DNA from 3 places in the Lactobacillus sp. B4015 genome. Region 2 is predicted to be linked to each of the others. Evidence: predicted binding sites of a transcription regulator. Region 2 holds the regulator's gene; each other region holds the start of a gene.

What was found. Region 2 encodes Rex, which represses fermentation and respiration genes when NADH is low (regulators of the CRP and FNR family bind a similar motif). Its sites were predicted from a motif close to TTGTGAANTANTTCACAA; they were not measured.
Region 1: the regulator Rex is predicted to act here: its motif matches at 1,868-1,885, upstream of J3U71_RS07575 (NAD(P)-dependent alcohol dehydrogenase).
Region 3: the regulator Rex is predicted to act here: its motif matches at 3,912-3,929, upstream of J3U71_RS08270 (FAD-binding protein).

Annotation. Positions count from the first base shown of each region.
Region 1 covers NZ_JAFNOY010000006.1:123,524-133,949, forward strand. The annotation lists gene J3U71_RS07565 (ATP-binding cassette domain-containing protein) at 1-71, shown strand, start outside; gene J3U71_RS07570 (hypothetical protein) at 64-564, shown strand; gene J3U71_RS07575 (NAD(P)-dependent alcohol dehydrogenase) at 706-1,824, opposite strand; gene J3U71_RS07580 (alpha-glucosidase) at 2,028-3,680, shown strand; gene J3U71_RS07585 (glycoside hydrolase family 13 protein) at 3,694-5,409, shown strand; gene J3U71_RS07590 (glycoside hydrolase family 65 protein) at 5,553-7,826, shown strand; gene pgmB (beta-phosphoglucomutase) at 7,811-8,473, shown strand; gene J3U71_RS07600 (ABC transporter ATP-binding protein) at 8,495-9,601, shown strand; gene J3U71_RS07605 (extracellular solute-binding protein) at 9,674-10,426, shown strand, end outside.
Region 2 covers NZ_JAFNOY010000001.1:16,849-27,274, forward strand. The annotation lists gene groL (chaperonin GroEL) at 1-1,402, opposite strand, end outside; gene groES (co-chaperone GroES) at 1,419-1,703, opposite strand; gene J3U71_RS00085 (redox-sensing transcriptional repressor Rex) at 1,885-2,526, opposite strand; gene J3U71_RS00090 (ABC-F family ATP-binding cassette domain-containing protein) at 2,840-4,765, shown strand; gene J3U71_RS00095 (GNAT family N-acetyltransferase) at 5,102-5,506, shown strand; gene tsaD (tRNA (adenosine(37)-N6)-threonylcarbamoyltransferase complex transferase subunit TsaD) at 5,541-6,590, opposite strand; gene rimI (ribosomal protein S18-alanine N-acetyltransferase) at 6,593-7,108, opposite strand; gene tsaB (tRNA (adenosine(37)-N6)-threonylcarbamoyltransferase complex dimerization subunit type 1 TsaB) at 7,143-7,883, opposite strand; gene J3U71_RS00115 (folate family ECF transporter S component) at 7,911-8,429, opposite strand; gene J3U71_RS00120 (acyl-[acyl-carrier-protein] thioesterase) at 8,482-9,219, opposite strand; gene rsmI (16S rRNA (cytidine(1402)-2'-O)-methyltransferase) at 9,234-10,088, opposite strand; gene yabA (DNA replication initiation control protein YabA) at 10,101-10,426, opposite strand, start outside.
Region 3 covers NZ_JAFNOY010000007.1:74,313-84,738, reverse strand. The annotation lists gene J3U71_RS08290 (MerR family transcriptional regulator) at 1-222, shown strand, start outside; gene J3U71_RS08285 (cupin domain-containing protein) at 215-628, shown strand; gene J3U71_RS08280 (carboxymuconolactone decarboxylase family protein) at 632-949, shown strand; gene J3U71_RS08275 (MucBP domain-containing protein) at 1,183-3,816, shown strand; gene J3U71_RS08270 (FAD-binding protein) at 3,974-5,779, shown strand; gene J3U71_RS08265 (LysR family transcriptional regulator) at 5,923-6,831, shown strand; gene J3U71_RS08260 (FAD-dependent oxidoreductase) at 7,038-8,522, shown strand; gene J3U71_RS08255 (MFS transporter) at 8,553-9,779, shown strand; gene J3U71_RS08250 (FAD-dependent oxidoreductase) at 9,808-10,426, shown strand, end outside.

The DNA of each region.
Region 1 (10,426 bases), on a different contig from region 2:
ATGATCAAATTGACGAGATTAACTATGATCAGGACTTAACACTACAAAATGGAATTTTGCTTAATGAATAAAAAATATTCTTTCACTATTTATGCCGTTATTTCCGCGTTAATCGTTTTGCTGGCTAGACAAAATTGGAATACGGTATATTTAAAGTTACCTCAATTGGTGCAGGCAAGTTTTGGTTGGATTAGAAGTCCAATGAAACTGGCATTAATAAGCGCTAATAATTTTGTTTTTGATTATGTCACGATTATCCTGCCCCGAATGGAAAGAAATTCAATCGAATCTTTTATTCTTGTGCGTAAACCCAAGCTACAGGCTTTAATAAGGGGCTTAGCTCCTAAAGAATACTCGTATTTACTTTTATTTGTCATAGTCCACTTAACTGCTTTTGATATAAGTAATCTTATTAGTTCACTATTAATATTGTTGGTAATGATAATAGTCTGGTTAGTATTAGTGTTTGTTATGACATATCGCTTGTCAGTAGTTAAACAGAATGTACTAGTTTTCTTGCTCTTATTGGGATTACGTACGATAATATTTAGTTTGAATTTATAGTTTGAAAAATCGATCTGATCCGCACCTTGTTTGGTTTATGCATGAATTTCGATTTGAGGAAAAAGCGATTTTTCAGACTAAACCAAAAAACGTTGAGAGTTTTTTCTCAACGTTTTTTAGTATTGTCATATGACAGATTAGCTATTCTGGTTGGTAATCTGGATCGATAATTAATACAGGCTTAATCGTCTTACCAGAAATTGAATCGGCGTTTGCTTGATTAATGTCTTCAAACTTGTAGAACTTTTCGGTTTCGTCAAATGGGAATTTACCTAATTGATAAAATTCAAGCAGCCGCGGAATGTCAACTTGTGGAATTGCGTCCCCCATGTTGACGCCGACAACTTTTTTATCATCGACACATAGATCATTCCAGGTAGAAACAGTTAGATTTTGAGCAGTCACTGCAATTGCCGCGCAGGTACCGCCTTGTGCTAAGGCATCAACTGCATTCTTGATTACACCGCTAATCCCTGTAGTATCAACGGTCCAGTCAACACCATAGCCATTAGTAAGCTCTTTTATTTTAGCAACTGGGTCATCTGTCTTGCTGTTAATTGCTGCTGTTGCCCCTAATTTTTTAGCTAATTCTAACCGTTCAGGAACAACATCAACTGCAATTACCTTAGTGCAGCCACTAATTGAGCCGGCCATCATGGCAGCAAGGCCAACAGCGCCCGTACCAAAGACGGCAATCGTATCGCCAGGTTTAGGTTGCAAAGTATTAAAGACGGTTCCAGAACCTGTAACATAACCACAGCCAAGAGGACCGGCTTTACGTAAGTCAACGCTGTTATCAACTTTAACTGCATTGCGCTGATCAACTACGGTAGTAGTGGTAAAGGATGATTGGTTAAACATGTCACAAATTCGTTTACCATTTTTTTGAAAATGATCTTCACCATCAGCCCGGACGCCTGATAAGTTATAGTCACTGTAGTGGCGACATTGAGTAGGAATGCCTTTGAGACAATTATCACAAATTCCGTCCGCATAAAACGACAAAATTACGTGATCGCCAACTTTGAAGTTTTTAACTTGATTGCCGACCTTTTCAACAATTCCAGCGCCTTCATGGCCTAAAATTACGGGATAGCCAACACTGGAATCGCCCTTGCGCAAGGCTTCATCTGAGTGACAAATACCGGTAGCAACCATATGGATTTGCAAATCGGTTGGTCCAACTTCGTGTAAATCAATATCATCTTCAATTTCAAATTGGCTACCCATTTTTTTAACGACAGCTGCTTTAATTTGCATCAAAATTTCCTCCTCTTATAATTTTTTAATAGTTTCAAAGTTATTGTGAGCTTTTTAACATTCAAATGCAATACTTTGCCCAAAAAATATACGCAGATATTTAATTGTCCACCCAAAAACCATTTTTTGATACCGGTAACATTCACTACTGTCTTGTAACTAACTGCAGTTCTTCGCTAAACTACAGCTGGAGGATTAAGCAAATGACGCATTGGTATGATAACGCAATAATTTATCAAATTTATCCCAAATCTTTTCAAGATAGTAATGGTGATGGGATTGGCGATCTGAATGGGATTAGACAGCGTATTCCTTATTTGAAAAAGCTGGGGATTAACGCGGTGTGGCTCAATCCAATCTTTGTTTCACCCCAAGTTGATAATGGCTATGATGTGGCAGATTACTTTGCGATTGATCCTGCAATGGGAACAATGGCAGATTTTGAGCAGTTAATTAAGCAGCTGCATCAAGAAAAAATTAAAATTATCCTCGATTTGGTACTTAATCACACTTCCGATCAACATCCTTGGTTTCAAAAGGCGATTAATAATCCAAAAAGCAAGTACCGCAATTATTATCTTTTCGCGGGCAGTAACAACAAGCGGCCAAATAATTGGGGCAGCTTCTTTGGCGGTAGTGTTTGGGAGAGTGACCCGAAAAATAGCGGTCAGTCATATTTTCACTTGTTTGATAAACACATGCCCGATTTAAACTGGGCAAATCCGGCACTCAGACAGGAAATGATCCAAGTTGCTGAATATTGGCTGGCTAAAGGAATTGACGGTCTTCGGCTAGATGCATTTATTCATATCGCCAAGGCTGACTTGCGTCAAAATTTTCCGGCACCAAATGATGCTGAACCAGTTATTGCGGAACCGTTTTTTGCTAACTTGCCCCAAGTGCAAGAGTGGCTGCAACCATTTTGTCAGCAAATAAAGCGTGACTTTCCTGACGCCTTGCTCTTGGGCGAAGCAGCAAGTGCAAACGTGAACTTAGCAGCCGATTATACAAGTAAGAAAAATAGTTTGCTAGATAGTGTGATTACTTTTCGCTATTTCACGGATGATGAGAGCAAAATTAATCCGCGTTTACCAGCGCAGTATCAGCCAAAAGAGCTTGACTGGCAAATCTTCAAGCAGACGCAAGCTATCTGGCAGCAAACCCTGGCAGAGATTTCGTTACCGACTCTTTACTGGAATAACCATGATATGCCAAGAATGGCAACTCGTTTGGCGCATACCAGAATTCAGATCCAAAGCCTAGCAATGTTGATGTATTTGCAGCGCGGTATTCCGATTATTTATTATGGCGAAGAACTGGGTTTACCAAATTTGCTTTTTACTTCAGACAAGGAGTTTGCCGACGAAACGGTTACCCAATTTATTGCCCAAGCAAAGAGCATGGGAATAAGTGAGCAAGAAGCATTAAAAATGGTCAGTGCAACGCATAAATTGCCTGCTCGGGGAGTAATGCCGTGGACTAATGAACCGCATGCTGGCTTTTCATCCACTAAGCCGTGGCTTGATGGTCAAAAAATGGTTAAGGTTGATGCTTGTTCTGAAGTAGCAGACCCGGACAGTATCTTCAATTTTTACCGTCAATTGATTGCGCTGAAGAAAAGAAAATTGTTTCAGGCTGGCCGCTTTTATTTACGGGAAACGGGTCAAGACAGTTATGTCTATCAGCGTGATCTGGGCAATAGTAGTGCACTTGTTGCTGTTTCATTAAGTAGTCAAAAAACAAGAATAAGAATTCCGCGTGCTTATCACCATGAAGAATTAACTGCAGGGAAATATTATTTGGCTGATGGCGAGTTAGTGCTGATGCCATATTCTGGTGTTGTTTTAAGTAAATAAAGGAGAATAAAAGATGCAATTAGCAGCCTTAAAGCACCGAACAGAAAGTGAAGATTGCTTTGTTATAAGTCCGCACCACGTTCGGATTCGGTTTCATAGCGCAAAAAATGATGTTGCCAAGGTAGTTGCTCATTATACCGATAATTATCTGGATACTAAGACAGATAAAAAAGCGGACTTAAAATTACTGGGTCACGGACAAGTGAGTGATCACTGGGGTATAACTTTAAAGGCCCCTTACCGGCGCCTTAAGTATACGTTTGAAGTGATTGGTAAAGACGACAGCCATGTTATCGTCGGCGATCGCGGGATTAGCAGCTTTAACTCGCAAAATCTGAACGCTGACAGCAGCTATTTTAAATTACCCTATTTGCACACAATTGACATGACAACGGTACCTCAATGGGTAAAGCAGACGGTTTGGTACCAAATTTTCCCGGAACGTTTTGCTAACGGGGATACTAATAACGACCCGCAGGGAACGAAAAAATGGCAGCCTAGTGATCATCCCGGAAGAGAAGATTATTATGGCGGCGATTTGCAGGGAATCATCGACCATTTAGATTATTTGCAAGAATTGGGCGTTACAGGACTATATCTTTGCCCCATTTTTAAGGCAAGTTCCAATCATAAATACGACACAATTGACTATTTAGAAATTGATCCTGCTTTTGGTGACAAACAGCTTTTTGCCGAGCTAGTTGAGCAGGCACATAAGCGAGGGATGCGCGTGATGCTTGATGCCGTTTTTAATCACCTAGGGAGTCAATCATTGCAGTGGCAAGATGTAGTTAAAAACGGAGCAAAATCAAAATTTGCTGACTGGTTTCACATTAATCAATTTCCGGTTAACCCAAATCAAACTGGTCAAAAAGCAATGCCCAATTACGATACTTTTGCCTTTGAACCAAGCATGCCTAAACTTAATACCGCCAACCCGGCAGTGCAGGATTTTCTCTTAGAAATTGCCACTTACTGGGTAAAATATTTCGACATTGATGCTTGGCGGCTTGACGTGGCAAATGAAGTTGATCATCATTTTTGGCGCAGATTTCATGCTGCTCTGACCGCTATTAAGCCGGATTTTTACATTGTTGGTGAAATCTGGCACAGCGCTAGACCATGGCTAAATGGCGACGAGTTCACTGCTGTAATGAATTATCCGTATACTTTGCAGATTGAGGAGCACTTTTTTAAGAAAACAAAAACGGCGCAAGCATTGGTTGCGGCGCTAACTGATCAGTTAATGCTATATCGCGATAGCACTAACCAAGCCATGATGAATATGCTAGATTCTCACGATACCGCCCGAATTTTAACACTGGCACAGGGTGATCAAGAATTGGCCTTGCAGGCGTTAACTTTTATGTTTATGCAGACTGGTAGTCCATGTATTTATTACGGCACCGAAATGGGCATGACTGGTGGAAATGATCCAGATTGCCGTAAGCCGATGGATTGGAGTAAGAAAAATAGTGCAGTTTGGCAGCAGGTACAGCAATTAATTGCCTTTCGGAAAAAATACGCAGATACCTTGGGCCAAGGTGAAATATCTTTAACTGTTACTGCAACCGGTTTAATTAAAGTTGTTCGGACAAAAGACGTCAAAATTACGGCATATTTCAACACAACTACCAAAAATATCGCACTTAAGGGGCAAGCAATCTTACAGCAAAACTTTGCCAATGGATTGTTAAAGCCCAAGGGAATTGCAATTGAAGTTGAATAATATCTAAGCAGCAGGCAAAGAAAGCTTGCTGCTTTTTTCATAATTATTTTGATACCGTTAACAGAGGATTTTGGATTGCAAAGATGCTCCATTTTGGCGAATAATGAAAGCGTAAACAAAACCGCACAAGAGGAGATAAGCAGATGAAACGGATTTTTGAGATTAATCCTTGGCAAGTTACTACGCATGAGTTTAATCCGGCAGATAAACGTCTGCAGGAAAGCATTACGTCAATTGGTAATGATTACATGGGGATGCGCGGTAATTTTGAAGAGGGTTATTCAGGCGATAGCTTGCAAGGAACCTACTTGGCTGGAGTTTGGTTTCCGGATAAGACACGAGTGGGCTGGTGGAAAAATGGTTATCCCAAGTACTTTGGCAAGTCCATCAATGCCCCCAGTTTTATTGGCATCGGCATTAATATTAACGGCGAAAAGCTGGATCTAGCAACCAGCAAGATCAAAGATTTTTCTTTTTCATTGGATATGCATCAAGGCCTTTTGACGCGGAGCTTTACTTATTTGGGAACAACGACCACGGTTAGGTTTGAATTTCAACGTTTTTTACATATTAAACAAAAAGAAGCGGCACTGATTAACGTTGTGGCGACGGTCTTAACGGGAAAAGCCAAAATTACCTTTACAGCAACGCTGGATGGCACAGTTACTAATGAAGACAGCAACTACAATGAGCATTTCTGGCAAAGCTGCGGTGAAGATAGCGATCAGCGCACGATTCAGGTTAAAACAATCCCCAATCCATATGGAGTTCCGCAATTTACAGTTCTTTTAAAGCAGGGATTGCGGCATAACAATCATTTTGTCAAAGGAATGGTCACAACAACTAAAGCTGGGCTCAGTGAAAAGTTAACGGTTGACCTCAATTCTGGTGATCGCTATAACCTTGAAAAAGACGTGATTGTTGTTACTAGTCGCGATGTTGAACCAAAAATGCAAGCTCAAAAAGCCGCCGAATTGATGACACGCTTGCAGGCCAAGAGCTTTGCCGAAAATCTAGCTGAGCATACCGCTATCTGGCAAAGACGGTGGGAAAAAAGTGACGTGGTAATCACCGGTAATGATTTGGCCCAGCAGGGAATTAGGTTCAATATTTTACAGTTGTTTATGACTTACTATGGCGAAGATAAACGACTCAATGTTGGTCCCAAGGGTTTTACCGGCGAAAAGTATGGTGGTGCGACTTACTGGGATACTGAAGCCTTTATTTTCCCGATGTATTTATGCGTGGCTAAGCCAAACGTGACGAGGGCGCTACTTCAATATCGGCACGATCAGCTGGCAGGAGCCTATCAGAATGCTAAAGATCTTGGGTTAAAGGGTGCGCTTTTCCCAATGGTGACCTTTAACGGTCTTGAATGCCACAATGAATGGGAAATTACCTTTGAAGAAATTCACCGTAACGCTGATATTGCATTTGCAATTAAGCGTTATACCAGTTATACCGGGGATGAGTCTTATGTTAAAAACGAGGGAATGGATGTTTTAGTTGAAACAGCACGTTTTTGGGCAGACCGGGTTCACTATTCAAAATGGCGGCAAAAGTATGTCATGCACGGTGTAACCGGGCCGAATGAGTATGAGAATAATGTCAACAATAACTGGTTCACTAACCTGATGGCGCAATGGGTTTTGCAATACACCTTAGAGCGCCTGCCCCTAGCTGATCCCGCAGCCCAAAAGAGGGTCCACGTTAGTGAACAGGAAAAAGCTAACTGGCAGGACATTATCGCTAATATGTATTTGCCGGAAGATCATGAACGCGGCATCTTTTTACAGCAAGATGACTTTTTAGACAAAGATTTGCAGCCAGCAAAGGAAATTCCGGCAACTGAACGTCCAATTAACCAGCATTGGTCTTGGGATAAAATCCTTCGTTCACCGTTTATCAAGCAAGCAGATGTCTTGCAGGGAATCTACTATTTGGATGATCGCTTTACTAAAGAAGAAAAGGAGCGCAACTTTGATTTTTATGAACCACTCACCGTTCATGAGAGTTCTCTTTCGCCTTGTGTTCACTCAATTTTAGCGGCTGAATTAGGTAAAAAGAAACAATCGGTTGCTCTTTATGAACGAACAGCCAGGTTAGACCTTGATAACTACAATAATGATACTGCCGATGGACTACATATAACTTCAATGAGCGGTTCATGGCTTGCAATTGTTCAAGGTTTTGCGGGAATGCGTTATGACAAAGAGCAGCTAAAGTTCAATCCGTTCGTTCCCGATAACTGGCAAAATTATAGTTTCAAACTTAACTACCGTAATCGTTTAATTAAAGTAGCCATTAGCCATGATGAAGTTAAGCTTGATTTGATTAGTGGTAAGCAGCTCACAGTCATGGTTAAAGACCAACAGGTTGAATTGAAAGAAGGTGAAGTGGCATGCTTAAAGGTTTGATTTTTGATTTAGACGGCGTTTTGACAGATTCAGCGAAGTTTCATTTAGCCGCTTGGAATGATTTAGCTAAAGAATTAGGAATTAGACTGACAAACGAGCAACTGAACTCGTTACGAGGAATTTCTCGCATGGATTCCCTAGATTTAATCTTGCAATATGGTCATCAAACTAATCAATATACTGAGCAGCAGAAGAAGCAGTTTGCGGCAGCTAAGAACGAGAAATTTTTACAGCAAGTAGATACGATGACGCCGAAAGACATTTTACCTGGCATTCCGCAACTACTCGCGGATGCACAAGAGGCCAATTTAAAAATGTGCATTGCTTCGGCTTCGAAAAACGCGCCTAAAATATTGCACAAATTGAAGATTGCCAGTAAGTTTGCTGGCATTGTCGATGCGGCAACAGTTAACAAGGGCAAGCCAGATCCGGAAATCTATCAAAAGGCGCAACAACTTTTGCACTTAAAGGCGGGTGAAGTGATCAGTTTTGAAGATGCCGCAGCTGGGGTTGCTGCAATTAAAGCGGCCGGGCAATTTGCCGTCGGTATTGGCGACCGCACCGCGTTGAAAGCAGCCGACTATCTTGTCGCTTCAACCAAAGACTTGCAGTTAGATAAGATCGTGGCTGCTTATATAAACAGCTAGTTAAGAAGGTAGGTAAAAAGAATGGTTGAAGTTGATTTAAACCATCTATGCAAAAAATATGAGGGTAATGACCAGTATTCTGTGAAGGACTTTGATTTACATATCAAAGATAAGGAATTTATCGTCTTTGTTGGGCCTTCTGGTTGTGGTAAATCGACTACTTTAAGGATGATTGCCGGATTGGAAGATATCAGCAAGGGCACACTCGAGATTGATCATCAGGTAATGAACGATGTAGCGCCAAAGGACCGCCATATTGCCATGGTATTTCAAAACTACGCGCTTTATCCGCACATGACAATTTACGACAATATGGCCTTTGGGCTAAAGCTGCGTCATTACAAGAAAAGTGAAATTGATCAGCGGGTGCAACATGCAGCTGAAATTTTGAACCTGAAAGAATACTTGGATAAAAAACCAGCTGAGCTATCTGGCGGTCAAAGACAGCGGGTAGCTTTAGGTAGAGCAATCGTGCGGGATGCACCCATCTTTTTAATGGATGAGCCTTTATCCAACCTGGATGCAAAATTGCGGGTATCAATGCGGGCCGAAATTGCCAAGCTGCATCAGGATTTAGGTACAACAACGATTTACGTCACGCACGATCAAACAGAGGCGATGACTTTAGCTGACCGTGTAGTTGTAATGTCGGTTGGTAAAGTTGAGCAAATTGGTTCCCCACAAGAAGTATATAACCATCCCGTTAATCAATTCGTAGCAGGCTTTATCGGTTCGCCCCAGATGAATTTCTTTAATGTCCATTATCATAATGGGCGTGTGACTGATAATCGCGGCATTGACATGGGAATACCTGAGGGGAAAGCAAAATTGCTCGAAAAGAAAGGCTATAACGACCGTGATTTGATTTTGGGCATTAGACCTGAAGATATTCACGCTGAAGAAGCGTTTCTCGAAACTTGGCCGAACGCGGTGGTTAATTCGACGGTCGTTGTGTCCGAATTACTAGGGGCAACAATTCAGCTTTACCAAAAAGTTGCTGATACGGAATTCGTTGCCAATATTAATGCGCGGGATCTTTACCAACCCGGTGATCAAGTCAAGATGGGATTTGACCTCAACAAGGCCCACTTTTTTGATCAAGACACCACGCTGGCAATCGTTAATTAGGGAATAAATTCAGTTGCCAAATGGGAACTGAAAATAAAAAAGCATGTTGTTTTAAATTAGGAGGTAAATAACATGAAAATTTGGAAGAAAGTAGCATTAGGTAGTACAGCAATTTTAGCGGCAATGTCTCTTGCAGCTTGCTCAAATAATGATTCAAAATCATCAAGCGGAAATAGCAGCCAAAATACGAAATTGACGCTCTGGGTTGATACTAATCAAGTGTCATATTATAAGAAAATTGCTAGTGATTTTACTAAATCGCATAAAAATATCACTGTTCGCGTTACGCAAAATCCAACTGGTTCAGCTAATGCCAAAACTGATGTCGGCAAGGACCCATCAAAAGCTGCCGATGTTTTTGAAGCACCTAACGACCAATTAGGACAAATGGCAGACTCAGGTTACATTAACCCGCTCTCACCAAAAGATACCAGCAATATTAAGGCTAATTACATTGCCGTTGCTGCTAAGGGAGTAACCTGGAAAGGAAAAATTTATGCCTATCCATACGCACAACAGGCACAGACAATTTATTACGATAAGTCTAAGTTATCTGCTAATGATGTCAAAAATTGGAAAACCTTAACTTCTAAAGGTGTTGTTGCAACGGACTTTACTAACGCTTATGTTATGTGGCCAGTCTTCTTCTCAGCTGGTACAAAGTTGTATGGTGACAGCGGTGAAGATTTAAAGGGCTCAACGTTTAATTCACAAAAGGGTGTTAATGCACTGAAATGGTACGCTGAACAAAGAAATAATAAGGGCGTAATGCAGACTTCAAACGCATTAAACCAATTGAAGAAGGGTAATGCGCAAGCTATTTTA
Region 2 (10,426 bases):
GTAATTTGTTCAAGATAACTGAACCATCTTCACCAGCGTTTTCAGCAATTTGACGTACTGGAGCAGTCAATGCACGTAAAACGATGTTGATACCAGTTTGCTCATCAGCATTGTCGCCTTTAAGGTCTTCAACGTTCTTGATAACGTCAACTAATGCAGTACCACCACCAGCTACGTAGCCTTCGTCAACAGCGGCACGAGTTGAGTTCAAAGCATCTTCAATCCGGTAGCGACGTTCTTTTAACTCAGTTTCAGTAGCAGCACCAACATGAATAACAGCTACACCACCAGTTAATTTAGCAAGACGTTCTTGCAACTTCTTCTTGTCAAAGTCTGAAGTTGTTTCTTCGATTTGACTTCTGATTGAGTCTTCACGTTCTTTAATTGCTTCGTCTGAACCAGCACCATCAACAATAGTCGTTGAGTCCTTAGTAACAGTGATGCGACGTGCTTTACCTAATTGATCAATCGTTGTGTCCTTTAATTCAAGACCAAGATCTTCGGTAATAACTGTACCACCAGTAAGAGCGGCAATATCTTGTAATTGTTCTTTACGACGGTCACCAAAGCCTGGGGCCTTAACAGCAACAACGTTGAAAGTACCACGAATCTTGTTCAATACTAAAGTAGGAAGTGCTTCACCAGAAACATCGTCAGCGATAATCAATAATGATTTACCTTGTTGAACAATCTCTTGCAATAATGGCAAGATGTCTTGAATGTTAGAAATCTTCTTGTCAGTAATTAAAACATATGGGTTGTCCAAATCTGCTTCCATCTTGTCGTTGTCAGTTACCATGTATTGTGATAAGTAACCACGATCGAATTGCATACCTTCAACTACTGATAATTCAGTTTCAATACCACGTGAGTCTTCAATTGTGATAACACCATCGTTACCAACTTTTTCCATTGCATCAGCGATTAAGTCACCAACTTCTTTTGAAGCAGATGAAACTGAAGCAACTTGCGCAATTTGATCTTTTGAAGAAACAGTGTGACTTACTTTATGTAATTCATCAACAACAGCCTTGGTAGCTTTTTCAATTCCGCGACGAACACCTACAGGGTTAGCACCAGCAGTTACGTTCTTCATTCCTTCACGGATGATTGCTTGAGTTAACACAACTGCAGTAGTGGTACCGTCACCAGCAATGTCGTTAGTCTTTTGTGCAGCTTCGGCAACTAGCTTAGCACCCATGTTTTCGTAGTGGTCTTTTAATTCAATTGACTTAGCAATGGTAACACCATCGTTAGTAATTTCAGGATTGCCGTAAGATTGCTCTAAGACAACGTTTCTACCTTTAGGACCGATTGTTGCCTTAACAGTATCAGCTAACTTATCAACACCCTTTAATAGGGAACGTCTTGCTTTTTCTGAGAATTTAATATCTTTTGCCATAATTTTCGCTCCTTAATTACTTAACCACTGCCAAAATATCTTTTTCATGAAGGACTAAGAATTTTTCACCTTCGTATTCAACGTTAGTGCCAGAATACTTGTCATATAGAACAACGTCGCCCTTTTCAACTGACATTGGGATCTTGTTGCCGTTTTCTGCATAACTGCCTTCACCGACAGCAACAACTTCACCTTCTGTTGGCTTTTCTTTAGCATTTGAAGCAAGGACGATTCCGCCTACAGTCTTTTCTTCTTCTTCTTTAACTTTTACGATCACGCGATCACCAATTGGTTGTAACACGTTTGTCCCTCCTAATTTTAATTTAAAATCATTTTTGTTATTTGTTAGCACTCTTATTAACCAAGTGCTAACTTACAAATATGATAATACCCCCTTTTAATAAAAAAAGCAAGAAAAAATTAGCACTTTTTTACTTAAAGTGCTAATTTTCTTTAGCCATTGCAGCGGCGGCTTTATATATTTATCTATTCTTATCTTTATCCGAATCAAGGAAATAAATGAGGGTTTGTAATTCAGTCGCCAAGTCAACATTTTGAATTCTAACCCCGGTTGGAGCTGATAACCGAATTGGCGTAAAGTTCATAATGCCCTTAATGCCAGCTTCGACCATGTCATCCGCTGTTTTTTGTGCAGAATCTGACGGCACTGTCAAAATAGCGATGGTGATCTGTTGGTCACTCAGCTGCTTTTGCAATTCACTCATTTCATAAACAGGAACGCCACTCAAAATTTTGCCCGTAATTTTAGGATTAATATCAAAAGCACAGGAAATTCGGATGTTATTGCTTCGTTTGAAGTTATAGTTCAGCAAGGCGTGTCCCAAATTACCTACACCAACTAATGCAACATTAGTTAAAGTATCTTGATTTAAAATCTTTTTAAAAAAGGATAGGAGACTTTTGACATCATAGCCATACCCACGCTTACCCAAAGCACCAAAATATGAAAAATCACGACGGATTGATGCACTATCAACCTGAACTGCTTCTGATAATTCAGTAGATGAAACTTTTTCTTTACCAGCTTCATTCAGGATAATTAGGTAACGATAGTAAAGCGGCAGTCTCTTCGCTGTCGCTGTAGGTATTTTTATTTTTTCCATTTTAAAAAGCCTCCAACTTAATATCACTAGTGAGCTTTTTTGTGAATTCACTCATCAATTAATATTATTTTACCTATAACTTACTGATATTTGCAAATGTTTTTTCACAATCTAACACAATCACAAAACACGATTTTACTGTTAATTAACCCGCTTTACATGGTAATTAAAAAATTATTTGTAAATAACTGAGCAAATACTCGTAATCAATTTACTACTGATGAAAAAATAATTTTACTTAAAAAAGGCTTATTTCTCATGCAATTGCCAGCAGTCTTGCCACATATGCTAAAATAGACTTTAGGTGAAAAATATGATAATTGCACAAGGACACGATTTAGAAAAACAATTTGGTGCCAATACGCTATTCAATCACGTTAATTTCTCGATTGATTCAAATGCAAGAATTGGCCTTGTAGGACCAAATGGAGTTGGTAAAACCACACTCCTAAAAATTATGACGGGTGAAGAAGAAGCTACCCACGGCGAATTTACCATTAATAAAGGGATCGATGTGGGTTATATCGCGCAGGAAAATGGCTTAGATGAAAGTAAGAGCATTTGGGATGAAATGCTGACCGTTTTTGCGCCATTAATTGCAAAAGGACAAAAAATCCGCGACTTGCAACAAGCAATTGCCGAACATCCGGAAGATAAGCAACTTTTAAAACAATATGACCAGTTGCAATTTGATTTTGAACAACAAGGTGGATATACCTATCAGGCGGATATTAAAAGTATTTTGAATGGTTTTAACTTCCCCGAAAAGACTTGGACTAAAATTATTGTTGATCTTTCTGGTGGTGAAAAAACTCGGCTTGCCTTTGTCAAACTGCTTTTACGCAAGCCACCGCTACTTTTACTCGATGAGCCGACCAACTATTTAGATTTAGACACACTTGACTGGCTAGAAGGTTTTCTTAAAACATATTCCGGAGCAATTTTAGTTGTCTCTCACGACCAGTACTTTTTAGATCATCTTGCTAACCAAATTTTTGAATTACAATTTGGCAAACTAACAGCTTTTAAAGGAAACTATTCCGATTATGTTGCCCAGCGAAAGCAACGTGATCAGCAACAAGAAGAAGCTTACGAACGGCAGCAAGAAAAAATTAAAAAAGACGAGGAATTTATTCAAAAGAATTTAGTTCGGGCAAAAACGACTAAAAGAGCGCAAAGCAGGCGCAAGCAACTTGAGAAAATGGAACGAATCACGCCACCTAAGCACAAAAATAAGGTACGGATTAAGTTCAAAAGTGAAAGACCCTCAGGTAAAGAAGTATTAATCTTACGGGATCTAACGATTGGCTACCCGACTAAGACAATGGTTCAAGACATTTCACTGCAAGTTAACAAAGGTGATCGTGTTGCTATTATTGGTGCCAATGGCATTGGTAAATCAACTTTATTAAAAACGATTATGAAGGACTTACAGCCTAAAGGTGGCTCAATTAAGTATGGTGCTTCGCTTGATATCGGCTACTATGATCAAGAACTCCAACTGCTCGATCCTAGCAAAACAGTGATTGATACCGTTTGGGACCGTCACAAAACAATGCCTGAACGGGATGTTAGATCAATTCTGGCAAGTTTTCTCTTTACCGCCAAAGATATTGATAAAACTGTTGGGCAGCTTTCCGGTGGCCAAAAAGCCCGGTTAACTTTGACGGTCTTGTCGCTTGAGCACAACAACTTTTTACTAATGGACGAGCCCACGAACCACTTAGACCTAGAAGCAAAGGAAGTTTTGGAACAAGCGTTACAGCATTTTGACGGCACACTGCTCTTTGTCTCACACGATCGGTATTTTATCAATCAGCTTTCCAATAAAATTGTCGAAATCAAAGAAAAGCATGCCAAAGTCTATGAGGGTGACTACACTTATTATTTAGACGAGAAAAATAAGTTTGCTGCTGATGCTACGGCTGAAGTTTCTACGAATGAGAATGAAACTGGCAGTGCAGAGCCAAAAACTAATAAGTTGTCATATCAAGAACAAAAGCAAAGAGACTCCCAAAAACGTAAGCTTGAGCGTCAAGTTGAAGAGATCGAAACCAAGATTGATCAGCTTGAACAAAAGCAAGAGCAAATTCAAACGGAAATGGCTAACCCAGAAATTGCGACAAATTTTGATAAACTTGGTCCCTTACAAGAAGAATTAACCAATGTTCAAACTGATTTGGAGCAAGCCAATAATGACTGGGAAACAGCATTAACAGATTTAGATGAATTCAATTAATAAAAAAATCCTAATTCAATTCGCAAGAAAGAATTAGGATTTTTTCTTATGTTAACAGCCAAACGGCACGACCAGAAATGCATTCTGCTGCATCACCGCCTATTAAAATTTAACCATGATAATCTAAATTAACGTAAACTAGCATAGCTTGCCCCATCTTCTGTGTTTAACTAGCAATATACCTAGTTTTATTCAATTTTATTTTAAAAACAGTTCAGCACTTATTGCTATTTAACTTATTTCATTTATAATTGCATTAACTCAATTCAAAGAAGGTGTCTCAATGGAAAAATTACGTTATACTCCCAAATTTTAAATAAATTGAGGAGGATAAAAATGAAGTACATTACAACACAAAATATTAACCAAAAGCAATTAATTAATTTGTATAACAGCGTTGGTTGGACCGCATACACCAAAAACCCAACTGAGCTAGAGGCAGCGATTAACAACTCGCTACTAACCATTGCAGCAATTAATGAAAACAAACTTGTCGGACTAATTCGCGTTGTTGGTGATGGTGTCTCAATTATCTACATCCAAGATTTGCTTGTTCAGCCATCATACCAAAAACAAGGTATTGGCACACACTTAGTCAAGTTGGTTCTTACTAAGTTTCAAGCAGTTCGGCAAAAAGTACTCTTGACTATTGACGAACCAGAAACACGCTTTTTCTATGAAAAATGTGGTTTTAGATCGTGCGATCAAGGGCAGCTAGTTGCTTTTTATCAAGAATTTTAAACTAAAAAGGGTTGACCATTTATGGTCAGCCCTTTTAATTTAACATACTGTCAGCATACGGCAATTCTAATGACGGATCAGCATTTAAAGTCAAGTCTGCAAATTGATGATCTTGGTATAAGTTGTAAGCTGCAGCACCGATCATCGCCGCATTATCACCGCAGAGCTTTAAGTCCGGCAAGATTACTTTCGGCTTGATGTTATGAGGTAAATTAGCAATTTCTTCCTCCATCCGCTCCCGCAATCCTCGATTCGCTGCAACACCGCCACCCATTATAAAGGTACGTGGCTGATACTGTTTAATTGCTCGGATGGTTTTATGTGCCAAAACATCAACAACGGCAGCCTGAAAACTTGCGGCTAAATCAAATTTATTTAATTCTTGGTGAATTTGGTCAGCATGGTGACAAGTGTTGATAAAGGCACTCTTTAAACCGGAAAAAGAAAAATCATAATCATCATCTTCCATCATTGCACGGGGAAAATGAAAAGTGTCATTACCCTGGTGAGCCCATTCATCAATCGTTTTACCAGCTGGATAATTCACGCCTAAAACACGGCCAATTTTATCATAAGCCTCACCGGCAGCATCATCACGGGTATCACCAACAATTTCAAAATGAGTCGGATCTTTCAATAAGACGATTTCAGTATGACCACCAGAAACTTGCAGTGCAAGCGCTGGGTATTCAATCTCAGCAGTTAACTGTGCCGCCATAATATGCCCCATTATATGATCAACACCAATCAAAGGAATGCCCGTTGCCATTGAGGCCGCTTTTGCTGCGCTAACACCAATAAGTAGCGCACCAACTAGTCCTGGACCATAAGTGACAGCAATCGCATCAATATCATTCCAAGTTGCATTTGCTTTTTGCAACGCTTCTTTCGTAATCTGGCTGATTACTTCAATGTGATGGCGACTCGCAACTTCGGGAACCACCCCGCCGAAACGTTGGTGACTCTTAATCTGAGTAGCCACAATTAAACTTTCCACTTCACGGCCATTTTTAACCACTGAAGTCGAAGTTTCATCACATGAACTTTCATAAGCTAAAATACGGATATCTTTTTTACTGTCCAAAACTAATCACTTTCTTTATCATCAGGTGCCAAAGTATGCACCATGTTTAACCCATCTTTATGTAAATCTTGGTAATAATTTGGTCTAACAAAATTAACGGTAAAGCCAAGACCTTGATACAACTTTTTAGCCACTTCGTTATCAATCCGAACTTCTAAAGAAATCGAATGACATCTTAATTTGCGAGCATAATCAATCATTAATTGCATCAAATAAGTACCTAGACCCTTTTTCTGCCAGGCGGGATCAACAGCAAGATTGGTTATATGTGCTTCAACCAAATTTAGCCTCATCCCAATGACCGCAATCAGTGCCGTCTTATGGTAGACGACTAAATATAAAGAGTCCTTTTTTTGCAATTCAAGTTGAAAAATTTCAGCTGCCCACGGCGTACGACCTTCGTAAGTTTTAGTCTCTAAAAAAAGAAGGTTGGCAATATCACTTTCTTTAGCACGCATTACCTGCAAAACATGTTTATCTAGTGTAAACATAAACGGTCTAAATGTAGGTTGAACCAATTTATTGCCTACGCGAGAAAAATGGCAAAATTGCTTAAACCTCTTCCACATAGTTACTGTCTGCTTCAAACGGCTTGCCAGTTTTCTTATGCCAATCTACTTCGGCTTGCGTACGCCGCAAATACCTTGGTAGCAACTGATCTGGCTCAACAGGCTGCTCATCAATTGCCAATTTGCCGATAACTCCTGCATGGATTACATTTTGCTCATCAGTACCAAAACTAACCGGTAAATCTAACTTATTGATAGCTTCTTCTTGCTTTTCAAAGCCCGTCCCGACAAAGACCACCTTTTCCAGTTTATGAGCTAGAGCATAATCCTTAACGGCTTTTAGTAATTTATCAATATGATAGTGACCGTCTTCGATAATATTAACTAATTGACCATTTTCTCTTAAATAAGCCCCTGCAAAAAAATTGTCATTTCGGGCATCAATACCTGCTACAATCAACGTATCTGTGTCTTGACAATTTACCGCTAAAGCCTTCATAGTTGATACACCAACTGCTTGTTTGGCCAAAATGCTGGCAAACATCTTAATTGTTGTAACCCCAATCCGTAATCCTGTATAAGAGCCTGGTCCAATTGCCACTGCAAAGCGGTCAATGTCTTTGAGCTTAAGGTGATTCTCGGTTAAAATTTCAGCAATTAACGGATCAAGGTGTTCACTATGATTTCGCTTATCGTGTTCACTTTTTTCAACCATCACAGTAGTATCTTCATTTAAAGCTACACTTAACTGATTAGTTGCTGTTGATACACTTAAAATTTTCATTTCAGATCATTTATCCCTTTCTCAAAACTACCTTCTAATTTTAACACGAGAAAGAGCCCGTAAAACAAAGTAGGTAATAATCATTTCCAGCCAAGGTGCAATTGCTTCTTTAGGAACTCGCTGAATCAAAGCCACTTTAAAGTCCATGCCATACAAAAAATGCAACCATAAAGTATTCATCCCTAAGTTAACTATTACCGTTACCAGCAATGTCGCGAAAATAATCCGCCAGATTTTTACCGGTTTTTTATACAGAATTAAACCGTAAATAAGCGGGCCAACCATAGCACTTAAAGTGAAGCCAATAAAAAAGCCCCCCTGGTTAGCAAATAAGGCCGATGAAACTAAATCGCTAATTCCGCCACCGACTGCACCCCAAACGGGACCAAACATATAACCTAATAAAACACTACCAATAAAGCCCAAACCAATATGAACAATTGTTGTACCAATCGTGAACCGACTTAGCACAATTTTAATGGCAACAACAAATCCCAAAAGGACTAGATCACGCAATTCGACCTTAAACATTTCCTTTGTAGTCATTTGCAGCACTTTCTTTCATTAATAAACTTGGTAATAGTATACCATTATCTCATTATAACTTGCGCCAAGCTAGTTCACAAACGGCTTTATCCTTTTTATCTTCATCGGCAATTGTGTGGTAAGACTTAATCTCATCATCAGTTTCAACCAGCTTTACGCAGGCAAACGGCTTTTGACCGTAACGAACTTCAAGATTAAACTTAATGTCAATTGCACTGACTACATGATTTTTGAGAAAATCACGATCAAGCGTGTCAATAAACCAGTTAAAGTAATGACCGTTAGTCAAATGATGATTAGTATCTAGGTCATCATAACGAACACGGTACTGTCTCTTAATTGGATAATCTTCTTGCAACCGAATCCGCGGAAAACGGGGTAGTTTCTTTAATAATGGAACCCCAATTTTAGCCATCATTTCCTTGTCTGTCGAAACTAGCTTCCGCTTAGCTAAGTCAAATAAGACCCATTCACTCTGAGCAGTGATCAATTCATTACCTTCTTGATCACTGAACGAATAATCACGATATTCCAAAAAACGATTATAGCCAACCGGATCAGTTGATAAGGTAATGTTTTCATTTGGTTTCGGCCAGCGCTTGATATCAATATGATATTGGGTAACTACCCATCCGAGTCCACGTTTATTCAACTCTTCAGTACTACCCGCACCATTATCCAATTGATGCTCGGACACGCTCATCATTAGATCAATCATTGCGGGTATTTTTAAATGCTGATTTTCATCACATTCATAAAAATTTACTTGATGTTGTTCACTATACTTCATTTTTTGCATCCCCATTATTTCTGATGATAACGATCATATAATTCATTTTTAGAAACTTGGTTTGCCTGCGCAACTTCTTTAATGGCAGATTTTTTGCTTTCTCCCTGATCAACACGCTCATCAACGAGTTCAATTAATTCAGGCCAAGACAATTGCTCAGTTTCCTCAGTATTGGGCGAAACCAAAATAACGAATTCTCCTCGTGGCTGGTTTTCAGAAAAATATTGACTTACCTCTTGAACAGTTCCCCGAATAAATTCTTCGTGAATTTTAGTCAGCTCTCTGGCAGCAACAATTTCACGTTCTGGTGCAAAAACAGTTGCCATATTACTTAAAGTTTTAACTAATCGGTGCGGTGCTTCATAAAAAATAGAGGTGCCATGAGCTTGTTCCATTTGAACAAAATACGGTTTTTGTTCTCCAGCTTTTCGCGGTAAAAAACCATAATAAGTAAAAGGCTGCGCGTCAAAACCGGAAGCAATCAGTGCAGTTGTGAAAGCCGAAGCCCCCGGTAACGGGACAACTGGGATATCATTTTTAATACATTCCTGAACCAATACGAATCCGGGATCTGAAATAACCGGCATTCCGGCATCACTAATCTCAGCGATGATGGCCCCATCCTGCATTAATTTAACTAACTCCGGAGCGCGCTCTTTGGAATTATATTTATGAAACGACAGCATATGATTATGGACACCGATTTTTTCTAACAGAATACCACTAGTTCTAGTATCCTCAGCCGCAATATAATCTGCTTCTTGCAGAATTCTTTTTGCCCTGATTGTAATATCTTCCAAATTACCAATCGGAGTCGGTACTAAATAAAGTTTCCCCTCATTTTGAGCATAACTACTTTGCCGCTGCATTATATCATTACCTTAATGTGCTTTCTTTTTTTCGCCAAAATTATCAAGAATATCCAAACAAAACATGCAATCCGAACTTGGATCACGGTGTGAGCCGTAATACATATTGCAAATATGATAGCCCGAATTATATATTTTGCGTAAAGACTCAAGACCGCTCTGCGTTTTGATTGCGTTATTATGTGCGTTATTCATCTTATCCATTTTTTCACGTAATAACTGATTTTCAACTTTCAGCTCTGTATTTTCTTTGAGCGTTTCTAAAATACTGTTTTCTAAGCTCTCGATTGTCTTGGTCATACTGACCATTGAATCATGGAGCTGCTCTAACTTTGAAT
Region 3 (10,426 bases), on a different contig from region 2:
GCGCTGCGCGCTCAGGGAGATCAAACAATTCCGGAGCGTTTAGCTCTATTAAAGAAGGTCCAGCGAAACGCCGAACAGCAGGTTAATGAACTACAAAATAATTTAAAGGTATTAAAGCATAAAATTGCTTGGTACGAGGGCAAGCAAAGCCATCAGATTGCCGCAAGTGAAACCTTTGCGGCATATTTAGCAAAAATAAAGGAGAAGAATCAAAATGGATAATCATGAGCAAGAAGTTAAAAATGGTCTTTTTGCACTGGGCGACAAGAATGAAGCCTTTCAAAAATACTTCATTGGTCAAAGCTATTTGCAAAATTTGGTGAATGATCCAGACCTTAATGTTGGTGTAGCTAATGTCAGCTTTGAACCAGGGTGTCGCAATAACTGGCACAAGCACAATAACGGTTTTCAAATTTTGTTAGCTACGGCTGGTGAAGGCTGGTATCAAGAAGAAGGCCAGCCGGCCCGCAAATTGCATCCAGGAGATGTTGTAGTTGTTCATGATGGTGTTAAGCATTGGCATGGTGCAACCAAGAATAGTTGGTTTGCACACTTGGCAATAACTGCTGGAACACCAGAATGGCTTGAACCAGTGACAGATGAAGATTATGAACAATTGGAGGATTAAAAAATGAAAAAACAAACAGCAGGTCGTGACAATTTAGGTAAATTTGCTCCTAAATTTGCGGAATTAAATGATGACGTATTATTTGGCGAAGTTTGGTCACGCGAGGAGCAAATTTCGGCCCGTGACCGGAGTTTGATTACGTGTGCTGCCTTAATGGCTCAGGGTTTGTATCCCCAATTAAAGGCACATATGTCAATGGCAAAAACTAATGGGGTAACCAAAGAAGAAATGGTTGAATTAATTACCCACTTGGCCTTTTATTGTGGTTGGCCTAAGGCCTGGTCAGCTTTTGATTTGGCTAAAGACGTTTACGGCGAATAAAAAAACACGATTATTCATAACTAGAATAGCTACTTTTTAATGCATTGCTTGGTTTTATTGATTCAAGCAGTGCATTTTTTGTGGATAAAATCAATTGATTACAATAAAAATAGTTGATAACCAAGATGATTAGTGCATATTTAATCAAATAAATTTCACACATGCTAAAATGAAATTGAAGTTAATATATTACTATTTATAAAATGTTATTCGTGTATATAGGAAGCCCGAAAATGAATAATAAAGATAAAGTTGTAGATTGGAAAAAGGCGCCATCCTTAGGAATAATTTTATTAAGTCTAGCTTTGTTCTGCTTATTTGCTGCTATTCCGGAAAAAGTAGACGCTGCTGTAAATTCACCTAAAGTAATAGTGCAAAAGCAGTCTAAAGATAAAGTGAAAAAACAGAAAAATGCTAAGCTGGTCCCGGTGACTGCGGCCGAAAATACTGCCGTAAAGGACAAAAGTACTACCGCTAATGAAGCTAAACAGTCTTTAAGTACTGACGATAGCGAGATTAAGCCAAAAGATAGTGCGCAACCATTTGCTTCTAGTTTTAAATGGCATGGTCTTTCCTGGCAATATGATGACAATAGTAAAACGGCCACCATTCTTGGTGGAGAAGCCAAACTTGTTTATGATCCAAATGAATATCTTTCTAGCCTTATTTCTAGCAACACTAAAACAATCAAAATAGCCGCTCCCTTGAAGGTAAGCGGTGATACTACGAACCTATTTAACTTCTTTACTAATGCAACTAGTATCGATTTAAGCAATTTAGATACTTCTCAGCTGAAATCAATGGCTTCGCTGTTTGAAAATTGTAAGTCGCTAACTAATATTACTTTTGGCAATATAGATACTTCTAATGTAAGTGATATGTCTTCAATGTTTAAAAATTGTCGAGCTTTAACTAGTTTAGACTTAAGTCATTTTAATACTGCTCGAGTAACCACGATGTCTTCAATGTTTGACTCCTGTTTATCTTTAACCAGTTTAGATTTGAGTCATTTTGATACCGCCCAAGTTAGGAATATGTCGATGATGTTTTCACAAGATAACAGTTTAACCAAACTTGACGTAAGCCATTTTAATACCGCCCAAGTTAGGAATATGTCGATGATGTTTTCACAAGATAACAGTTTAATCCAACTTGACGTAAGCCATTTTAATACTGCTCAAGTGACGACAATGGCTAATATGTTTGGTTATTGTCAAAAATTGAAAATAATTAATGTGAATAATTTTAATACTTCAAACGTTCAAGACTTTTCTGGGGTATTTGTTAGCTGCTATAGTTTAACAGATTTGGACATCAGCAATTTTGATATGAGTAAGGTTATGAACGCTCAAGGCAGATATCGGGCAAATATGCTGGCTGGCTTAAGTAACTTAGTTACGCTAAAGCTAGGTTCCAAAAATTATCTTGTAACTGCGAATATTGAATTGCCAGGTACTTGGCGCAATGTCGGCGAAAATGGGACAATAGATCTGCCACAAGGAAATAAGAGTTGGTCATCGCAAGATTTACAGGATAATTATGATGGTACTAAGGATGCAGATACTTATGTCCGTTTTGCCACTTTAAAAATTACCTATCATAACCAAGCAGGCAAAGAAATTTCACCAGCAGACACAATATACGGTCGTGTAGGGACAAATTACAGCACTAAGGCCAAAGACATTCCTTATTATCAATTAGATGAAACAAATATACCAGAAAATAGTGAGGGAACTTATAATGGCGATGATATCAATGTTGACTATAGTTATCTCTCTACCGCTAAACCGGTTACCGTTAAATATCAGGATGTTTACGGAAAACAAATTGCCCAAGACGTAGTCCTAACAGGTGAAGGTGGCACAACATATACTAGTGTAGTGGCTAAAATTGATGGTTATACGCTTAAAACAACGCCAGAAAATGCTACCGGGATATTTACCGATCATGAGCAAACAGTGATTTATATTTATACTAAAGATCCGGTCAAAGCAGGCAATGTGATTGTGCGCTATCAAGATGAAGCTGGTCACTCAATTCACTCCGATATTATCTTAACGGGTTATATTAATGATTCCTATAGCAGTACCGCAATTCCAATTGAAGGTTATAGTTTAAAAACTGCACCAGAAAATCCCACGGGTCAATTTACTAATAAAGAACAAACTCTTATTTACGTCTATACTAGAAACCCGCTGTCAGTTGCTAACGTAACGGTCCACTATCAAGATGAGAAGGGCAAGCCAGTTGCCACAGATGTCATTTTGGGTGGCATTATCGGAACGCAGTATCAGAGTTATCCGTTGGTCATTAATGGTTACCAGCTCAAGACTACACCGGCTAATGCCTCAGGTACTTTTACGAATCAAAAGCAAGACGTAGTTTATGTTTACGCCAAAGATGCCAGTGCCAATAGCACTGCTGGGGGTCAAGGCGGCGGAACAGTGATCATTGCGGCTCCAAGCACAAGCACTGGCAAAGACAATAGCGGTGACTCAAATGATGCCAAAATCAAACTTCCTGTTAGCAAGGCGGTTATGCATAATTCATATATTTATAATGAAAAAGAAGAAAGAATAGCTGGATGGCTGGGACAAGGTACAGTAATTAATACCTATGGAACGAAGCTTATTAATAACCGTAAGTATTATGTGCTGGCTAATAATGAATATGTGAGGGCTACTAATATTGATGGCATTGTGCGTAAATTACGTCATAATGCTTATGTATTTAATCAAGCTGGTAAAAAAATCAAACTCATAAAGCGGCACCAAGATTGTCGAACTTACGGAGCAGCTGTTAAGAGACATGGCAAATTATTCTATCTTATTGGCAAAAATAGACTTGTTAAAAAGGCCAACTTCTAACAAGTAATGATCTCCTAGTTTTAATATTTAATTGAGTAAAATCGTTCGCTTAAAAAACGGACGATTTTTAAATAGTAAGGTTGCTAAAAAGATATTTGTGATAAAATTAACTTATTAATTTAATGAAAGTGATTACATAGTAAAGAAGGAATCAATCATGATTTATCAAAAAGACATCAAGTGGGATGCCAATTATGATGTTGTTGTACTAGGTTTTGGCGGTGCTGGAGCAACAGCTGCGCGCTTTGCCGCTGATAATGGTGCAAAAGTACTGCTTGTCGATGTTGCACCTGAAGGTCATGAAGGTGGCAATACTCGTTATTCGGCCCAGTTAATTGGTACGGGTAATGATTTTAATGAATTAAAAAAATATTATCAGAATTTGACGGCACCGATGTCACTTGATGAAGAGATGATCGATACCTATGTTGCAGGAATGGTGGATATTCCTAATTATGTTACTAAATATTTAGGCGTAAAACCTTGCAGCGCTAAAAGTTATGCCCCTGAAGCCCGCTATGCGTTTGAGGAATTCCCAGAATTTCCAGGTTCGACTTCATATGATTTTACTACCGTACGCGAGTCATGGTTTGACGCTGCACTTTGGAAAATTTTAAAAGAAGAGGTCGTTAAGCGCCAAGATCAAATTGATGTGATGTATGAGACCCCGGCTAAGGAATTAATTCAGGACCCAGTCAGTCGCAAGATTGAAGGTGTCTTGATTGAGCGCAAGCATCAGCTGCTTAAAGTGCAAGCCAAGACCGGTGTGGTTATGTGTACTGGCGGCTTTGAAAATAACCAAAGAATGATTGAAGACTTTATTGGCGCTAAAAAACTAGCCCCTCTTGGCACCCTGTACAATAAAGGTGATGGCATCAAGATGGCTCAGCAAGTTGGCGCTGATTTCTGGCATTTATACAACTACGAATCTTTAGGTTTGCTGCATGGGATGGCATTTGCCGTACCAAAAGGTGAGCGTGGCCGCCTAATGCTGGGTAAGCAAAATGAAGTAGTTGCTCATGGCAGTTCGTTTGTTGTGGGTGATGACGGTACCAGATACTTTAACGAAGCGGAAGAAAATCGTCACGGTCACATTAAGAACCATGGTCAGTGGAAAGTGCCGCTTAACCAAGAACACCCTTATTTGATTTTTGATAAAGCTAAAAAAGCTGAATTAGACCAAGATCCAATTATTGGCAACTATCAGCCTTATACAGATAATGTTATTGAGGCCGCTACGATTGGCGAGCTAGCAGAAAAGATTGGTGTTGCAAAAGCCACTTTGGAAGATACACTTGCTCGCTTTAACCAGGCATGCCAAGAAGGCAATGATCCTGAATTTCGCCGGGACCCAAAGACTTTGCGGGCATTTACTGCAGGTCCGCTTTATGCCGTGCGCATGGAACAGACAATGCTAAACACGCAAGGTGGTGCGAGAAGAAATAAGGAAGCCGAAGTTCTCGATACTAAGGGCAAGGCCATTCCTCACCTATATTCTGCCGGTGAATTTGGCGGTATTTGTGCTAACCAGTATCAAGGTGGTAACAACTTAGCCGAATGTTTGATTTGGGGTAAAATTGCCGGTGAAAATGCGGCCAAAGCCAAAGATGATGTGACGGTTGATGCTGCTAGTGGCGCATCAGCACACGACATCCACCTGAATTCAGATCTTGAGCATGAAGACTATCCAACTGGCAAGAATCAATATATTGGTAGATCAAATGGCGGCATGGGTGGCGAAATTGTTGTTCGGGTCACTGCCGATAAGCAAAAGAATTTACAAAATATTGAGGTTCTCAAACAGGCCGAATCAGAAGATTATGGTCTAAAGGCAATTAAAACCATGCCAGCAGAAATGGTTAAGGAAAACAATGTTGATGTCGATGCCGTCTCGGGTGCATCGAGCACCTGTCGCGGACTAAAAGCTGCGGTTAACGATGCCTTAAATAAGATTGAACAATAAATAACAAGAAAGGAATTAGTGCAAGCTAGATTCCTTTTTTGTGTCCAATTGTTTTTTGAAAAAAATACTATTTATATATGTATCAGTAGTATAATTTGGGTAGATAAGTTAAAAAACAGAGGATAAATGAATAGGATAAGAAAATGAACTTTACCCAATTACGTTGCTTCATTAAAGCAGTTGACAACTCCAGTTTTACAATTGCTGCTGAGCGGTTGAATTTTTCCCAATCGGCTGTTTCTAAAAATATTAAGGATTTAGAAAATACAATCGGCGTTACCCTGATTAACCGGGCTCATCACCGCATTTCATTGACTAATGCCGGTAAATATTTTTACCGCGTGGCCCGAAATGTTGTTGATGATATGGATTACACGGTGGCTTATTTACAGAGCCAAAAGAATAACCCGGAGACGCTTTTGCGGATTGGTGTCTGTGATACGCCATTAGAACAAAAAATTTTACCCATTTTCTTGCGTAAATTGCGTAAGTCCGGCAGTAATCTAAACGTGCAATTTGTTTTTGTACTTAATAACTCAATTGGTGAATTATTGAATCATCACGTGGATTTGTGTGCTATTGCGCGTGAAGACGTTGATGTTGTTGATGATGTCAGGTTTGAACCCCTAATTTCAGGTAGAGTCGTGGTGGCCTGTCCTGAGGATTCTTCACTCGCTAAAAAAGCCAAGATTACGGTTGCCGATTTAAGAAATCAAAATATTTTTTTGCTGGATCCCAATAGCTCACTTAATGTTCAACTTAATTTTCAGACGGCGCTAATTAACAACTTGGGTATGGAACACATTAAGTTTGTCCAAGACTTTTTGGCAATGGATATTTACGTGCGTGGCGGCTGGGGCTATGGTATTTTACCTAACTTTATCGCTGACTCGCAATCCGCCGGCATTACTTATGTGCCAATTGATTATCATGATATTTCGCCTTATGGTATTGCCTACATGGAGTCTTTTACCAATAAGTCAGTTCTTGATGAAGTAGTAGATACACTCAAGAAGTCCGTAAAGGAATACACCCAAAAAAATAATAACTAATACGCATATAGATAGTTATTTAAAAATGCTTGTACAGTAAGTCAGATCACTTATTGCCCAAGCATTTTTTGGTTATTAAAGCATAACAAGAATGTTCTCTATTCCATTTAGTAATCTTGAATTCTAATATTGGTGCAGAAATTCACTAGATAAATAGTATTATGAAAGCGATTAAAGGATTTGCATTAAGAAGTGAGGGATAAAAAATGGAAAATACTTATGATGTTATTATCGCTGGCGCAAGTAACGCTGGTGGTATGGCAGCTTGTGCAGCTGCTGAAAAAGGAGCTAAAGTTCTCTTGATTGATAAGCAAGGAAGCTCACAATTTCTTTACCGTTCTTTCTTTGCAGCACTTGATAGTAATGCTCAAAGAAGAGCCGGAATCAAAGTAGACAAAGCTAAGTTGATGAACTTCTTAACTTTATTCTTCCAAGACAATGTTGATGAACGACTTTTATGGACTTGGGCTAACCACGCTGATGAAACAGCTAACTGGCTTGAAGACAATATCTTAAAGCCAAATGGCGGAGTTTTAAGACCACAAAAAGATGCTTACTATGAATCAATTGTTAACACTGCCTTTAATACTGAACTAGCAATTGCCACCCCAGAAAACGGCTGGGCTCATTATGGTGATTGGATGATCGATAAGGTTAAGGAACTTGGCGTAACACTTAAATATAATACCAAGCTAGAAGAATTAATTACCGATGATAGTGGTGCTGTAACTGGCGTCATTACTAGTGACCGTGATTCAGGCGCAAAGACTGAATATCATGCAAATAAAGGTGTCATTATTTGTACCGGTGGTTATGGTGCTAACGTCGAATTGATGAAGAAGTGGGATCCACTTGGCTATAAGAAGAATGTTTATTCAGATGGCCCTCGGGATGATGGTTCAGGTATTCTAGCTGGTCTAAAAGTCGGGGCAGCAAGGGATGAAGAACCAGCAGAAATCATTTTTGATCGTGGTGCCGTTCCTGTTGGAACGAAGGCTGAAGATCATTATGAGATTGACTTTAAGGGTCCTGGTTATTTCTGGATGGGTGCTTATCCATTGCTTAAAGTCAACCTGAAAGGTGAGCGCTTTGGCAATGAAAGTGTTCCTTACCAATTTGACATCAACGCAATAGCTAAACAACCTGGTTACTTGGAAGCACAAATTTGGTCAGAAGACACAATGGATCATTTAGACCAATTTAGAACTCAAGGTTGTTCACGGCTGGGCTGGCCAGGTATTTACAATACTGAAGAAAATAAGGCTGAAATTCAACGTCGAATTGATGACGGTATGGTGCAAAAAGCCGGTACGCTTGAAGAATTGGCTGAAAAATTGCAATTACCAGCAGACAAGTTGGTCAGCACGGTTAAACGCTATAACGAAATGTGTGCAAACGGCGTTGATACCGACTTTGGTAAAGAAAAATTCAGACTATTCCCAGTTGATAAAGCACCTTACTATGGTGTCATTATGGGCGGACGTCTTCTTGCAACACTTGATGGTCTGCGGATTAATACCAAAATGGAAGTTATTGATAAGAATGGTGATCCAATTCCGCATCTTTATGCTGCTGGTAATGCAAGTGGTGGTTTCTTCTGGGGCAGCTATCCAGACAGAGTTCCAGGTTTAACTTGCAGTCACGCTCAAACTTTCGGTCGTTTAGCAGGTCAATATGCTGCTGAAAATTAGTTTTTATTTTACAAAAGGAGATTAAGAATCATGGAAGAAAAACAATTACCTAAGCTTTCTAGCTATCGGTGGGTAATTCTGGCAATTGTTGCATTGCTTGATGCAACGAGCAATTATATTCAATTTCAAGTTTCTGCTTTAGCCGTTCAAATTATGCCAGCTTTGCATATCTCGCCGGCACAATTACAAAGTTTGGGTATGGCACCAATGTTAATTGCAGTTTTCTTGAGTATTCCTGCAGGCTCACTTGCAGATAAATTTGGTGCTAAGAAAATTGTTACTATCGGCTTGATAGTTTCTTTAATTGGTGCTTTTGGACGCTTGGTAGCAACTAATTTTGTTACATTAATGATTATGCTGCTGCTTTTTGGTGTATATATGGCACTTTTAAATGCGAATACATTAAAAATCTTCGGTGTTTGGTTTAAACAAGATACTAATTTGGCAATGGGGGTTTTCTTTGCTTCAGCTAGTGTAGGAATTATTTTAACTCGGATTACTAGTCCGTTATTTCCAACTGTAAAAGCTGCGTATACATTTTCATCTGTTCTACTTCTTATTTTAGCTATTTGCTGGGTGCTTTTTATTAAAGATGCTCCAAAGGACGAGCCAGTTCCTCCTACTCAAATGAAACAAGGTAAGTCTGAATCATCACTCGACTTTTTCAAAGCGGCTGCGCATAGCAAGATGACTTGGATTGTAGCTATTAGCGTTGGTGTAGGAATGGGTGCAAGCGAAGCTTTTTCCAATATCATGCCTACTGCCCTTGCAGCAAGGGGAATGACTGTTATTCAAGGTAATAGTGTTGCCGCGATTGCTACCATTGGTAGTTTATGTGGTTCATTATTTGGACCGGCTTTAATTGGCAAAGCTAAAAAAGCTAAACCAATTATGATTACGGTGACCCTAATTGCTGGGCTTTTAATTGCTCTCACATGGTTTATTCCTCTTGGATTGCCGCTGACTATTTCTTTAGTACTTGGTGGTTTATTTGGTGCAATGACTGGTCCATTAATGCAGGCAATGCCTATTACTTTCCCAGAAATTGGGCCAAAGTATGCAGGTTCTGCAGGTGGTTTAATTGGGACTGTATCATTATTATTCTCATACTGTGTACCGGTTATTATTTCAATGATTGCAGGACGCAACTTTATGTTAACGTTTATTATTCAAGGTATAGTTTTAATGCTAACAACAATTTTCATTGGGATTTTACCTGATGCAAACGCAGCTAAAAATGCTGGTCGTAATAAATAATTGATCAAGTTTTGAAAGGATTTTTATCATGGCAAAAAAGATTACCGATAAGCCGGGAAAATATACCGGTTCCGGTCAGGGCAAAGAGAGTCAAATCAACCTTGAAGTAGAGGTTGATGAAGACAAGATTGTTAGCGTTAAACCATTAGATCAGTATGCTCCTGATAGCCTTGCCGACAATGCTTTTCACAAGATGGCTCAAAAAATTGTTGACCATCAATCTGCCGACGTTGATGTCGTTTCCGGTGCCTCGGAAACTTCACGTGGCATTATTGAGGGCGTTAAAGAGGCCTTAAATAAGGCAGCAGTTGACTTTGCTGCTTTAAAAGAAAACAGTGCGCAAAGTCAGACAGAAACACAAGAAGTAATTGACGTTGATGTTGCTGTTGTTGGTGCTGGTGGTGCAGGCGCAGCTGCCGCTTTAGCAGCACGTCAGCACGGCGTTCGTGTTGCTTTAATTGAAAAAACAATTTCGCCACTTGGTGCTAGTACTTTTGCCGGTGGGATGTTTGCCGGCGATAGCCAACAACAAAAAGAGCAAAATGCAGTTGTATCAAAGAAGTGGCTCTATGATGAATATATGGATGCTTCACAAGGCTATATGAATTCAATTCTTGTTCGCCGCATCATTGATGAATCAGGCAAAA